Regions from separate parts of the Microbacterium sp. MEC084 genome, predicted to be linked through region 2. Evidence: predicted binding sites of a transcription regulator. Region 2 holds the regulator's gene; each other region holds the start of a gene.
The links. Region 2 encodes HspR, which represses chaperone genes until heat shock. Its sites were predicted from a motif close to AAGTTGAGTCNNNNNGACTCAACTT; they were not measured.
Positions count from the first base shown of each region.

Region 1: the regulator HspR is predicted to act here: its motif matches at 3,165-3,189, upstream of B5M43_RS08850 (ATP-dependent Clp protease ATP-binding subunit).
Region 3: the regulator HspR is predicted to act here: its motif matches at 1,699-1,723, upstream of B5M43_RS09535 (ATP-dependent Clp protease ATP-binding subunit).

Region 1 is NZ_MYFP02000008.1:22,905-27,149, forward strand. It holds gene B5M43_RS08840 (winged helix DNA-binding domain-containing protein) at 1-54, shown strand, start outside; gene B5M43_RS08845 (VOC family protein) at 72-485, opposite strand; gene B5M43_RS08850 (ATP-dependent Clp protease ATP-binding subunit) at 584-3,112, opposite strand; gene B5M43_RS08855 (EI24 domain-containing protein) at 3,252-4,007, shown strand; gene B5M43_RS08860 (HNH endonuclease signature motif containing protein) at 4,020-4,245, opposite strand, start outside.
Region 2 is NZ_MYFP02000002.1:171,226-175,470, reverse strand. It holds gene B5M43_RS03450 (nucleotide exchange factor GrpE) at 1-648, shown strand, start outside; gene B5M43_RS03445 (DnaJ C-terminal domain-containing protein) at 660-1,643, shown strand; gene B5M43_RS03440 (heat shock protein transcriptional repressor HspR) at 1,734-2,186, shown strand; gene glgX (glycogen debranching protein GlgX) at 2,244-4,245, shown strand, end outside.
Region 3 is NZ_MYFP02000009.1:78,319-82,563, forward strand. It holds gene B5M43_RS09535 (ATP-dependent Clp protease ATP-binding subunit) at 1-1,674, opposite strand, end outside; gene B5M43_RS09540 (hypothetical protein) at 1,833-2,153, shown strand; gene B5M43_RS09545 (GlxA family transcriptional regulator) at 2,163-3,140, opposite strand; gene B5M43_RS09550 (glycosyltransferase) at 3,369-4,245, opposite strand, start outside.

The DNA.
Region 1 (4,245 bases), on a different contig from region 2:
GCGGCCACCCGGCGCGCCATCGACGACGCGCTCGCGACCTGGCCTCACGGCTGAGCTCGGCGCCCCGCGGATCAGGGAAGCACGGACTCCCCGATGGGCCCGGGGTTGTACGCGACCTCCCAGCGATAGCCGTCGGGGTCGGCGATGTAGCCGGTGTACCCGCCCCAGGAGCGGCGGACGGGCTCGGAGACGAGGGTGGCCCCGGCCGCGCGCGCCTCGGCGATGACCGCGTCGACCTCCGACTCGCTCGCGACGTTGTGGGCGAGCGTGATGGGCGCGACGCCGTCGGCCTTCACGGGCCCGAGCTCGGCCTCCGCGTGCGCGCGGTCCCAGAGCGAGAGCATCAGCTTGTCGCCCACCCGGAGCATCAGCACCTCGCCCTCGACATGCAGTTCCTCGTGCCATCCCAGCCGGTCGACGTAGAAGGCCCGGCTGGCCTCGACGTCGTCGACCACGAGCGTGATGAAGCTGATGCGCTGTTCCATCTCCGCATGCTCCCACGCGGGCGGGACATCCGGTAGCGGCGGCCCCGCGAACGCGACGAGGCCCCGGAGCGCTCGGCTCCGGGGCCTCGCCGGCGGGTTCAGGCCGCCGCGGGCATGCGGGCGGCGGCGCCGACCGTCAGCGCGCCGTCCCTGACGTCCACCGTCACGCAGCCGCCGTCGGCCAGGTCACCCGAGACGAACAGGTCGGCGATGCGGTCGTCCACTTCGCGCTGGATCAGGCGGCGCAGCGGCCGGGCGCCGTACTCGGGCTCGTAGCCGCGCTCCGCGAGCCAGTCGACCGCGGCCGCCGAGATCTCGAGCGACACCTCGCGGCCCGCGAGGCGATCGCGCGTGTCACCAAGCATGAGGTCGACGATGCGACGCAGCTGGGGCCGGTCGAGCTTGCGGAACAGCACGATCTCATCGATCCGGTTCAGGAACTCCGGTCGCATCGACTCGCGCAGGCGGCCCATGACCCGGGCGCGCAGGTCCTCGTCGTCGAACTCGCGTCCGCCCGTCGTGAACCCGATGGCGCCCGCGCGCGAGGCGAGGAACTCCGAGCCGAGGTTCGACGTCATCACGACGACCGTGTTGCGGAAGTCGACCGTGCGGCCCTGACCGTCGGTGAGGCGGCCGTCGTCGAGCACCTGCAGCAGCAGGTTGAACACGTCGGGGTGCGCCTTCTCGATCTCGTCGAACAGCACGATCGAGTACGGGTTGCGGCGCACGCGCTCCGTCAGCTGCCCGGCCTCGTCGTAGCCGACGTAGCCGGGAGGGGCGCCCACAAGGCGGGCGACCGTGTGACGCTCGCCGAACTCGCTCATGTCGAACCGGATGATCGCGCCCTCGTCGTCGAACAGGCTCGCCGCGAGCGCCTTGGCCAGCTCGGTCTTGCCGACGCCGGTCGGCCCCAGGAACAGGAACGAGCCGACGGGGCGCCGCGCGTCGCCCATGCCGGTGCGGCTGCGGCGCACGGCCTTCGCGACCGCGGTCACCGCGTCGTCCTGCCCGATCACGCGCCGGTGCAGCTCGTCCTCGAGCGCGGCGAGGCGCTCGCGCTCGGTCTCCGTCAGGCGCGAGGCGGGGATGCCCGTGGCGCGGCTCACGACCGCGGCGATCTCGGCCTCGTCCACGACCGCCCGCGTGCCGCCCTGGCCTGACGCCTCGTCGATCCGGTGCTGGACCTCGGCGATCTCATCGCGCAGGCGCAGCGCCTCCTCGTAGCGCTCGGCGGCCACCGCGGCGTTCTTCTCGGCCTCGAGCGTGGTGAGCTTCTCCATGAGCGCGCTCACGTCGGTCGGGGCGCCCAGACGCAGCCGAAGGCGCGCACCGGCCTGGTCGATCAGGTCGATCGCCTTGTCCGGCAGCACGCGCTCCGTGAGGTAGCGGTCGCCGAGCTCGACGGCCGCGCGCAGAGCCTCGTCGGTGTAGCTCACGCGGTGGTGCTCCTCGTACGCCGGGCGCAGGCCGCGCAGGATCTCGATCGCGTCCTCGATCGAGGGCTCCCCCACGCGCACCGGCTGGAAACGGCGCTCGAGCGCGGCGTCCTTCTCGATCGTGCGGTACTCCTTCAGCGTCGTCGCGCCGACGAGGTGCAGCTCGCCGCGCGCGAGGCGGGGCTTCAGGATGTTGCCCGCGTCCATGGCGCCCTCGCCGCCGCCCCCGGCGCCGACGACCGTGTGGATCTCATCGACGAACAGGATGATCTCGTCGCGCTGCTCGGCGACCTCCTCCATCGTCTTGGTCAGGCGCTCCTCGAAGTCGCCGCGGTAGCGCGTGCCGGCGAGCATGGCGGGGAGGTCGAGCGCGATCACGCGCTTGCCCCGCAGCTGCACGGGCACTTCGCCCGCGACGATCGCGCGCGCCAGGCCCTCCACGATCGCGGTCTTGCCGACGCCGGCCTCGCCGACGAGCACGGGGTTGTTCTTGGTGCGGCGCGACAGGATCTCGATCGTCTGCTCGATCTCGGATGCGCGGCCGATCACGGGGTCGAGGAGCCCGTCCCGGGCGCGCGCCGTGAGGTCGGTGCCGTAGGTGTCGAGCATGCCGCCCGGCTGCCGCGGCTCCGGGGTCTCCGTGCGGGTCTCGGTCTCGCCGGCCGCGATCGCCTCGCGCATCCCCTGCGTGAGGGCCTCCGCGGTGATCCCGGCCGCGGTCAGGATCTGGCCGGCCGGGGTGTCCTGCGCCAGCACGAGCGCGAAGAAGACGTGCTCGGGGTCGATGTACGTCGATCCCGACGCCCGGGCCACCTGGAACGCGTGGAACAGCGCGCGCTGCACGGCGGGCGTCACGACGGCGGCTTCGGCGTCGGCCGCCTCGCTGGCGGCCGGCAGTCGCATCTCCGCCGCAGAGGCCACCGCCGAGGGGTCGGCGCCGATGCGCGTGACGGCCGACGCGACCGTGGGGTCCTCGATCAGCACGCGCAGCACGTGGAGCGCGTCGAGCTCGTGCTGTCCGCGCTCGAGGGCGTAGCGCCCGGCGCGCTGCAGCAGCTCTTGCGTGCGCGCGCTGAGGTAGCGGGCCAGGTCGAGCGACCGCGCGGCACGGGCGCGCTCGCCCTGCAGGTAGCGGGCGAGGAACTCGTCGAAGGCGCTCGGGCCGCCCAGAGGGAACGTGTTGTCGGGCATCGCGGATCTCCTCGATGGACGTGAAGTTGCGTGATGTCGTATCAAGCCTAAGAACTTGAGCCGACTGATATCAACTTCAACCACGGTCACCCCGGGTTATTCCCGGCGCCGCTCTGCCGGCTTGGCCTAGCCTGGGCTCGTGCGCGAGTTCTGGCGGGGTGTGAAGACGCTCGTCGACGGCTTCCGATGGTGGCGCCGCAGACCCGGCGTCATGGCGGCGGGCCTCGTCCCGGCAGCGATCGTCGGGGCGCTGCTGACCGGCGCGCTCGTCGCCCTGGGATTCGCGCTTGCCGGCTTCGTCGAGCTGATCACGCCGTTCGCCGACGGCTGGGGCGAGGCGTGGGCCGGGCTCTTCCGCACGGTGATCGGGATCGCGCTGTTCGGCGGCGCGGTCGTGCTCTCGATCGCGACGTTCACCGCGCTCACCCTCGTGGTGGGCGAGTCGTTCTACGACCGGATCTGGCGCTCGGTCGAGCGGGAGATCGGCGGCGCGGTGCCCGAGACGCCATACGGCTTCCTCGCCTCGGTCGCCGACGGCCTGGGGCTGTTCGGGAAGGGCGTGCTCGCCGCACTGGGCGCGGGCGCTGTGGCCCTCGTGCCGGTCGTCGGCGGCCCCGCGGGCGCCGTCGTGGGCGCACTGCTCAACGGCCGCGTGCTGGCCGACGAACTCGCCTCTCACGGGCTCACCGCGCGGGGCCTCGACGCCTCGGCCCGCGCGCGCCTGCTGCGCGCGCACCGCGCCCGCGTGTTGGGCTTCGGGGTCGCGGTGCACGTGTGCTTCCTCGTGCCGCTCGCCGCCATCGTGGTGATGCCCGCAGCCGTCGCCGGCGCCGCGCTCCTCGCGCGCCACGTCGTCGGCGAGGCGACCACGCTCCCCTCACCGCGCCGCGCCTGATCGACACCACCTTCAGAAGGGCGGCGGGTCTGAGCCGAAGTCGGGGCGGGCGATCTCCGCTGATGCCTCGAATCGGACCACCGGGGTGGGTTTGTGCTTGACGGCCCTGCCGGTGGGGCTGATGACCTCCATCACCCCGCCCGGGCCGTGTCTGAAGTCCCAGTTCGAGTTGTGTTTCAGGACGTGGTGGGCGCGGCACAGGTTGGCGAGGTTGCGGACGTCCGTCGGACCGCCGTGG
Region 2 (4,245 bases):
GACAAGGACCGCAAGCCCGTGAACGACGGCGACGAGGTCCGGCCCGCAGCCGAGGGGGCGGAGGTGCAGGACACCGCCGCCCCCGAGGCGCAGGAGGAGCAGGTCTCCGAGGAGACCGCGGATGCCGGTGCCGAGCCGACCGCCGAGGAGACGGCCGAGTTCGAGCTCACCGTCGACGACATCCTGAACGCCGACCAGCTGGAGGAGGCGGCCGAGCAGGTGAAGAGCGACTACGAGACGCAGCTGCTGCACGACCTGAAGCGCCTCCAGGCGGAGTACGCCAACTACCGGCGTCGCACCGAGGACCAGCGCCACGTCGAGGTCGCCCGCGCGAAGGGAGAGGCCGCCCGCGGCCTGCTGCCCGTGCTCGACGACCTCGCCCGCGCCGAGAAGCACGGCGACCTCGCGGAGGGCACGCCCTTCGCCGCGATCGCCGAGAAGGTGCGCGGCGTGGCCGAGCGCCTCGGCGTGATCGCGTTCGGCGAGGCCGGCGAGGCCTTCGACCCGCAGCACCACGAGGCGATCTTCCAGCAGCCGACGCCCGGCGCGACCGAGACCACCGTGCTCGAGGTCGTCGAGGTCGGCTACCGCCTGGGCGACGTCGAACTGCGTCCGGCGAAGGTCGTCGTCGCGGTGCCGGCAGAGTAAGCGAGGCGCCGATGGCCAGTCAGGACTGGTTCGAGAAGGACTTCTACAAGGTCCTGGGGGTGTCGAAGGACGTCAGCGCCGCCGAGCTGAAGAAGGTCTACCGCAAGCTCGCGCGGCAGTATCACCCGGACTCCAAGCCCGGCGACACCGCCGCCGAGGCGAAGTTCAAGGAGATCAGCGAGGCGTACTCGGTGCTGTCCGACCCGGCCCAGCGCGAGGAGTACGACCAGATCCGCGCCATGGGCTCGGGCGCGCGCTTCACGGCGGGCGGCGGCTCGGCCGGCGGCTTCGACGATGTGTTCAGCATGTTCACGCAGAACCGCGGGTCGGCCGCCGACTTCGACGACATCTTCGCGATGTTCAACCAGGGCGGCGGCGGCCGGTTCGGCACGGGCGGATTCGGCCAGCCCTCGGGAGGCTTCCGCGGCTACGGCGGGCCTCACAAGGGCGCCGACGTCCGCGCGCGCACCACGATCGACTTCATCACCGCGGCCAAGGGCGAGACGATCACGCTGCAGAGCGAGGACGGCAAGCCGTTCAAGATCAAGATCCCGGCCGGCGTCGCGGACGGGCAGAAGATCCGCCTGCGCGGCAAGGGGCGCCCGTCGCCCGACGGCGGCGAGAACGGCGACATCGTCGTCGAGGTCGCGGTGCGGCCGCATCCGGTGTTCAAGCGCGAGGGCCTCAACCTCCGCGTCGTGGTGCCGGTGACGTTTGCGGAGGCCGCCCTCGGGGCGACGATCGAGGTGCCGACGCTCGGCGGCGAGCCGGTCAAGCTGCGCGTCGCCCCCGGCACCCCGTCGGGGCGCGTGCTGCGCGTCAAGGGTCGGGGGATCACGACGCAGAAGGGCACCGGCGACCTGCTCGCCGAGGTCCAGGTCGTGGTGCCCTCGCACCTCGACGACGCCGCGCGCGAGGCGCTCGAGCGCTTCGTCGAGGTCGGCCCGCAGGGCAACCCGCGCGCCGAGATCATGGCCAAGGCACAGGGCTCATAGCCTGAGGAGGATGTCTCACTTCGTGCCGGAATCCGGCCCGGATTCCGGCACGAAGTGAGACACGGCGAGGACAGCGAGGAGGTGGGACGGATGAGCGACACGTACGACGTGGATGAGGACGCGCCCGTCTTCGCGATCGCCGTCGCCGCGGAGCTGGCGGGGATGCACCCCCAGACGCTGCGGCAGTACGACCGCATCGGGCTCGTCGTCCCCAGCCGCACGCGCGGAGGGTCGCGCCGGTACTCGGCGCGCAACATCCAGCAGCTGCGCGAGGTCGCCAAGCTGTCGGGCGAGGGGATGAGCCTCGCGGCGATCGCGCGCGTGCTGGACCTCGAGGACGAGGTGCGCGACCTGCGGCGCCGCGTCGCCGAGCTCGAGCACCGCCTGCGCGCCGAGATCGAGAGCCGCCCGGGCGCGCGCGTCTTCGCGGCCGGGGCGACCGGGTCGGTCGTGACGCTGCGGGCGGAGACGCGCGTGCGTCGCAGCGCCGAGCTCGTGCTGTGGCACCCGCCGCAGAACTGGCGCGCCGCGCGATCCGGATGACGGCATCTCGCGCGCCGGTGGAGAGAGCGGTTCCACTGAGCGGGCAGAATGGGCGGGATGAGCCCTCAGAGCTGGACGAGCTGGGGTCAGACCGCTAAGGTCTGGCCCGGTCGGAACTGGCCGCTCGGCGCGACGTGGACGCCCGAGTCCACGAACTTCGCGGTGTACTCGCCGAACGCGACCGGCGTGACGCTGTGCCTGTTCGACGACGACGGCTCCGAGCGGCAGTACGAGCTGACCGAGCACTCGCAGGGCATCTGGCACGGCGCCCTTCCCGACATCGCGCCCGGCCAGCGGTACGGCTACCGGGTGGACGGCCCGTGGGATCCCGACAACGGCTTCCGGTTCAACCCCCACAAGCTCCTGCTCGACCCGTACGGGCTCGCGACGAGCGGCACGATCATCGCCGAGCAGCCCATCTACGGAGCGCGCGAGGACGACCCGGCCGTGCGCGACGACACGGACTCCGCCGGCTACACCGGGCGCAGCGTGGTCGTGGATCCGTCGTTCGACTGGGAGGGCGACACGCCGATGAAGCGCCGCTGGCGCGACACGGTCATCTACGAGCTCCACGTCAAGGGCTTCACCAAGCTGCACGACCGGATCCCGGAGCACCTGCGCGGCACGTACGCGGGCCTCGCCGAGCCCGCCGTGGTCGAGTACCTGCGCGACCTCGGCGTCACGGCGGTCGAGCTGCTGCCGGTGCAGCAGTTCTTCTCGGAGCCGGCCCTGCTCGAGCGCGGGGTCGTGAACTACTGGGGCTACAACACCCTGTGCTACTTCGCCCCCGATGCGTCGTACAGCTCATCCGGCGACCGTGGGCAGCAGGTCGCCGAGTTCAAGCACATGGTCAAGTCGCTGCACCGGGCGGGTATCGAGGTCATCCTCGACGTGGTCTACAACCACACGGCGGAGGCCGGCCCCAACGGCCCGACACTGTCGTTCCGCGGCTTCGACGACCGCGGCTTCTACAAGCGCGTGATCGCCGAGGACGGCGGCTTCGACGACCGGTACTGGGACGTCACGGGCTGCGGCAACACGGTGAACACCTGGAACCCGCTCGCGCTGCGCCTCATCCTGGACTCCCTGCGGTACTGGGTGACCGAGATGCACGTCGACGGGTTCCGATTCGACCTGATGTCGGCGCTCACCCGCACCGGCTACGACGTCGACTTCCAGAACGCGCTGCTCATCGCGATCGATCAGGATCCGATCCTGCGTCACGTCAAGCTGATCGCCGAGCCGTGGGACACGTCGATGGACGGCTACCTGGTCGGCAAGATGCCGCCGCCGTGGGTCGAGTGGAACGACAAGTACCGCGACACGATCCGGGACTACTGGCGCGGGCACGCGCCCATCCGCGACGTCGCGACCCGGCTCGCGGGTTCCAGCGACCTGTACGCGGACGACGGCCGCTCGGCCTACAACTCGGTGAACTTCATCACGGCGCACGACGGCTTCACGGTGCGCGATCTGGTCTCGTACGACCACAAGCACAACGAGGCCAACGGCGAGGACAACCGCGACGGCACCGACAACAACCGGTCGTGGAACCACGGCGTCGAGGGCGAGACGGACGATCCGGACATCCTCGCCCTGCGTCGCCGCCAGGCCGCGAACCTCATGGTGACGCTGTGCCTGTCCAACGGCGTGCCCATGCTCACGGCGGGCGACGAGCGCGGCCGCACACAGGGCGGCAACAACAACGCCTACTGCCAGGACAACGAGATCTCGTGGCTCGACTGGCGGCCGGATGACGCCTGGCTCGACGTGTATGAGATCACGAAGGCCGCGCTCAAGCTGCGGCGCGAACACCCCGCCCTGAGGCAGCGCCACTGGTTCGAGGGGCGGCCCATCATCAAGGACGGCCCGAACGACCTGGCCTGGATGCACCCGGACGGGCGCGCGATGCGCAGTGCCGACTGGCACGACCACCACCTGCGCACGATCGGGATGTTCCTGTCGGGCAAGCCGCTGCGCGAGCCGGGACCCCGCGGCGAGCAGCAGATGGACGCGTCGTTCCTGCTGTGGTTCAACGCGGCGGATCACGCGGTCGACA
Region 3 (4,245 bases), on a different contig from region 2:
CTGCCCGTCGGTCAGGCGACCGTCGTCCATCACCTGCAGCAGGACGTCGAACACCTCCGGGTGCGCCTTCTCGACCTCGTCGAGCAGCACGACGCTGTACGGACGCCGGCGCACCGCCTCGGTCAGCTGACCGCCCTGCTCGTATCCGATGTAGCCCGGAGGGGCGCCGACCAGGCGGCTGACGGTGTGCTTCTCGCCATACTCCGACATGTCGATGCGCACCATGGCGTGCTCGTCGTCGAACAGGAACTCCGCGAGCGCCTTCGCGAGCTCGGTCTTGCCGACGCCGGTCGGGCCCAGGAACAGGAACGATCCGGTCGGCCGGTTGGGGTCGCTGATGCCGGCGCGCGAGCGGCGGACGGCATCCGACACGGCCTTCACGGCCTCCTTCTGCCCGATCAGGCGGCGGCCGAGCTCCGACTCGAGGTGCAGCAGCTTCTCGGTCTCGCCCTGCAGCAGGCGCCCGACCGGGATGCCCGTCCAGGCCGAGATCACGGCCGCGATGTCGTCCTCCGTGACCTGCTCGTTCACCATCCGGGGCTCGTCCTTGGCCGCCTCGGCCTGCTGCTCGGCCTCGGCGAGCTGCGCCTCCAGCTGCTTGATGGTCTCGTACTGCAGCTTCGACGCCTTGGCGTAGTCCGCCTCGCGCAGCGCGCGGTCGCGCTCGGTGACGGCCTCGTCGAGGCGCTTCTTGAGGTCGCCGACGAGGTTCAGGCCGCCGCGCTCGCGCGCCCAGCGCGCCTCCAGCTCGGCCAGCTCCGCCTCGGCCTCGGCCATCTGCTCGCGCAGCCTGCCGAGGCGCTCCTTCGAGGCGGCGTCCTTCTCCTTCTTCAGCGCCAGCTCCTCGAGGCGCATGCGGTCGACCTGGCGCTTGAGCTGGTCGATCTCGACGGGGGAGGAGTCGATCTCCATCTTGAGGCGGCTCATGGCCTCGTCGATCAGGTCGATCGCCTTGTCGGGCAGCTGCCGGCTCGGGATGTACCGGTTGCTCAGCGCGGCGGCGGCCACGAGCGCGCTGTCGCTGATGGTGACGCCGTGGTGCGCCTCGTAGCGGCCCTTCAGTCCGCGCAGGATCGCGACGGTGTCCTCGACGCTCGGCTCGCCCACGTACACCTGCTGGAAGCGGCGCTCCAGCGCGGCGTCCTTCTCGATGAACTCGCGGTACTCGTTGAGCGTGGTCGCGCCGATCAGGCGCAGCTCGCCGCGGGCCAGCATGGGCTTCAGCATGTTCGACGCCGCGACCGAGCCCTCGCCGCCGCCCGCGCCCATCAGCACGTGCAGCTCGTCGATGAAGGTGATGATCCGGCCCTCGGACTCGGTGATCTCCTTCAGGACGTTCTTGAGGCGCTCCTCGAACTGGCCGCGGTACATGGCACCGGCCACGAGCGCCGACATGTCGAGGCTGACCAGGCGCTTGTCCTTGAGGCTCTCGGCGACGTCGCCCGCCACGATGCGCTGCGCGAGGCCCTCGACGACGGCGGTCTTGCCGACGCCGGGCTCGCCGATCAGCACCGGGTTGTTCTTGGTGCGGCGCGTGAGCACCTGGCTCACGCGCCGGATCTCGCTGTCCCGCCCGATCACGGGGTCGAGCTTGCCCTGCCGGGCGCGCTCGGTCAGGTCGATGCCGAACTGCTCGAGCGCGCTGCGCTGGTCCTCCTGCGGCTGGTCTGCCATGTCGCCTCCCGAAACTCGTCGACAAAGTTGAGTCGTCTGCGCTCTAGTTTACCAGCGCCCGACCCGCGCCGGGTAGCCCGAGGTGCGCGGGACCCCACCCCGCTTGTCACCCGAATGGGCGACAGACGCGGGCGCCCCGCCCCGGCAGGCTGGGAGGGATGTCCTCCGGCCAGGCCCCGTCCCACCGTGCCGCGACCCCGACCCGGGCCGCCGCGGCGGCGCACCGGACGATCGCCGCGCTCGCGCTCGCGGGCGCCGCCGTCGCCGTGATCGTCCTCGCAGTCACCGTAGGCGTCATGATGTCCGGTCGCGCCGCCGAGCCGCCCGCGTTCAGCCTCGGGATCGGCGTGCCGGCGGGCGCGGCCGCCGCGGTGCTCGGCGCGATCGGCGCGTGCTTCCCCACGGCGCGGCGCGCCTCGCTCGTCGCGCTGCTCACCGGCCTGGTGGGCGGCGCCACGCTCGGCATCCTGCTGCTGTGACGGCCGGCCTCAGGCGGCGGTGTCGGCCATCGGCGCGGTCGAGCACGCGAAGCGCGCGCGGTACGCGGTCGGCGTGATGCCCAGGACGCGCGCGAAGTTCTGCCGCAGCACGGCCGCCGATCCGAAGCCGCACTCGTCGGCGATCCGATCGAGGCCCCACTCTGTGCGCTCCAGCAGGCGCTGGGCCTGGATGATCCGCTGCCGCGCGAGCCACGCCGCCGGGGTCGTGCCGTAGTCGGCCTTGAAGCGACGAGCGAACGTGCGCGGCGACATGTGCGCCCGCGCGGCGAGCAGCTCCACCGTCAGCTCGCGGTCCAGGTTCTCGAGCGCCCAGTCGGCCACCGGCGCGAGCGAGAGGCCCGCGGACTCCGGAAGGGGCCGGTCGATGAACTGCGCCTGGCCGCCGTCGCGCTGCGGCGCGACGACCATCCGGCGCGCGATGCGATTGGTCGCCTCGGCGCCCAGCTCCTGGCGCAGCAGGTGCAGGCACGCGTCGAGCCCCGCCGCCGTCCCGGCGCTCGTGATGATGTGGCCGTCCTGCACGTAGAGGACGTCGGGATCGACGTCGATCCGCGGATACATGCGTGCCATGGCGTCGGAGTACATCCAGTGCGTGGTCGCTCGTCGCCCGTCGAGCACGCCGGCCGCGGCCAGCACGAACGCGCCGCTGCAGACGCTGAGCAGCCACGCGTCGCGCTCGACCGCCGACCGGATGACCGCGGCCACGCGCGTGTCGATCCGGCCCCACGCCGATCGCGGCTGGGTGGAGACGACCACGATGTCGGCGGTCTCGGCGAAGCTCAGGTCGTCGGCGACGTTGATCGAGAAGCCGAGGTTCGAGGTGACGGGCCCCGGATCGGGCGTCACGATGCGGAAGTCGAACGACTCGATCCCGTCGTCCGAGCGGTCGAGGCCGAAGGCCTCGCACGCGACGCCGAACTCGAAGGGCGCGAAGCCCTCCTGCACGATGCATGCGACGGTCCTCACACCGGCCTCCTTGTTGGCAGTATTACTGCGAGTTGTGTCGATCCTGCCACTGTTGGCAGGATCTTTGCAAGCGCAGGATGACTGCCATGATGATCCTGATCCTCGTCACAGCTCTCGGGCTGCTCGGCATCGCCGCCACCGTGCACGAGGTGCGCGTCGACGGCTACGGCCGGGTCCGCACCGACCCCTCCCGCCTTCCCTGACGCCGGCCGTCGAGCGGAGCTCCGCTCAACGAGCGGGGGAGACCACGCGGTCGTAGATCGCGAGCATCGCCGCCGTGCGCGACGACTGCCGGAACTCCGCGCCGATGCCCGGGTCCGGCAGAGGAGCGGTGCCGGCCTCGATGTCGGCCGCGGCCCGTCGCAGCGCGGCCGCGAGGCCGCGCACGCGTCCCGGCTCGTCCGCGGGGGAGTCCGCGCGCCACACGCCGGCGCCGAGCTCGGCGGCGATGTCCGGGTCGCTCACGACGGACGGCGTGCCCAGCGACGCCGCCTCGAACGGCGTCATGCCCTGCGTCTCGAAGCCGATCGACGTCTGCACGAGCGCGTCGGCGTCCGCGAGACGGTGCAGCACCTGCTCGTAGGGCATCCGGCCGGCGAAGCGCACGGTGCGCTCGAGCCCGCGGCGGGCGACCAGCCGGCGCGCGGGCGCGAGCTGCGCGCCGCCGCCGATCACCTCGACCTCGCACGTCACGCCCGCCTCGGCCACGGCCTCCAGGAACGGCAGCAGCCGCTTCTCGGGGCTCATCCGGCCCAGCCACACGAACCGCGGCGGGCCGGGGCGGCGCTCGGCCGGGACGTCGGCCAGCACCGCGTCGAGCAGCTCGTCGTCGATGCCGTTCCAGACCACGTCGACCGGGTCGAACACACCATGCCGCTCGAGGCGGCGCGCGAAGTGCGACGAGGGCGCGGTCACGGCCGCGGCCCCGATCGCGAGCCCCCGCAGGTGCGCCCACGCGTCCCAGCCGCGGACGGCTCCGCCCGGCAGACCCCGCAGGGCCACGCGTCGCCACGCGTTGAGCGCCCACAGCACCGCACCGGGCGTCGGGGTGTTGGCGGCCAGCCCGGCGTCGACGTGGTTGTGCATCGTGTGTACAGCCGGGAGC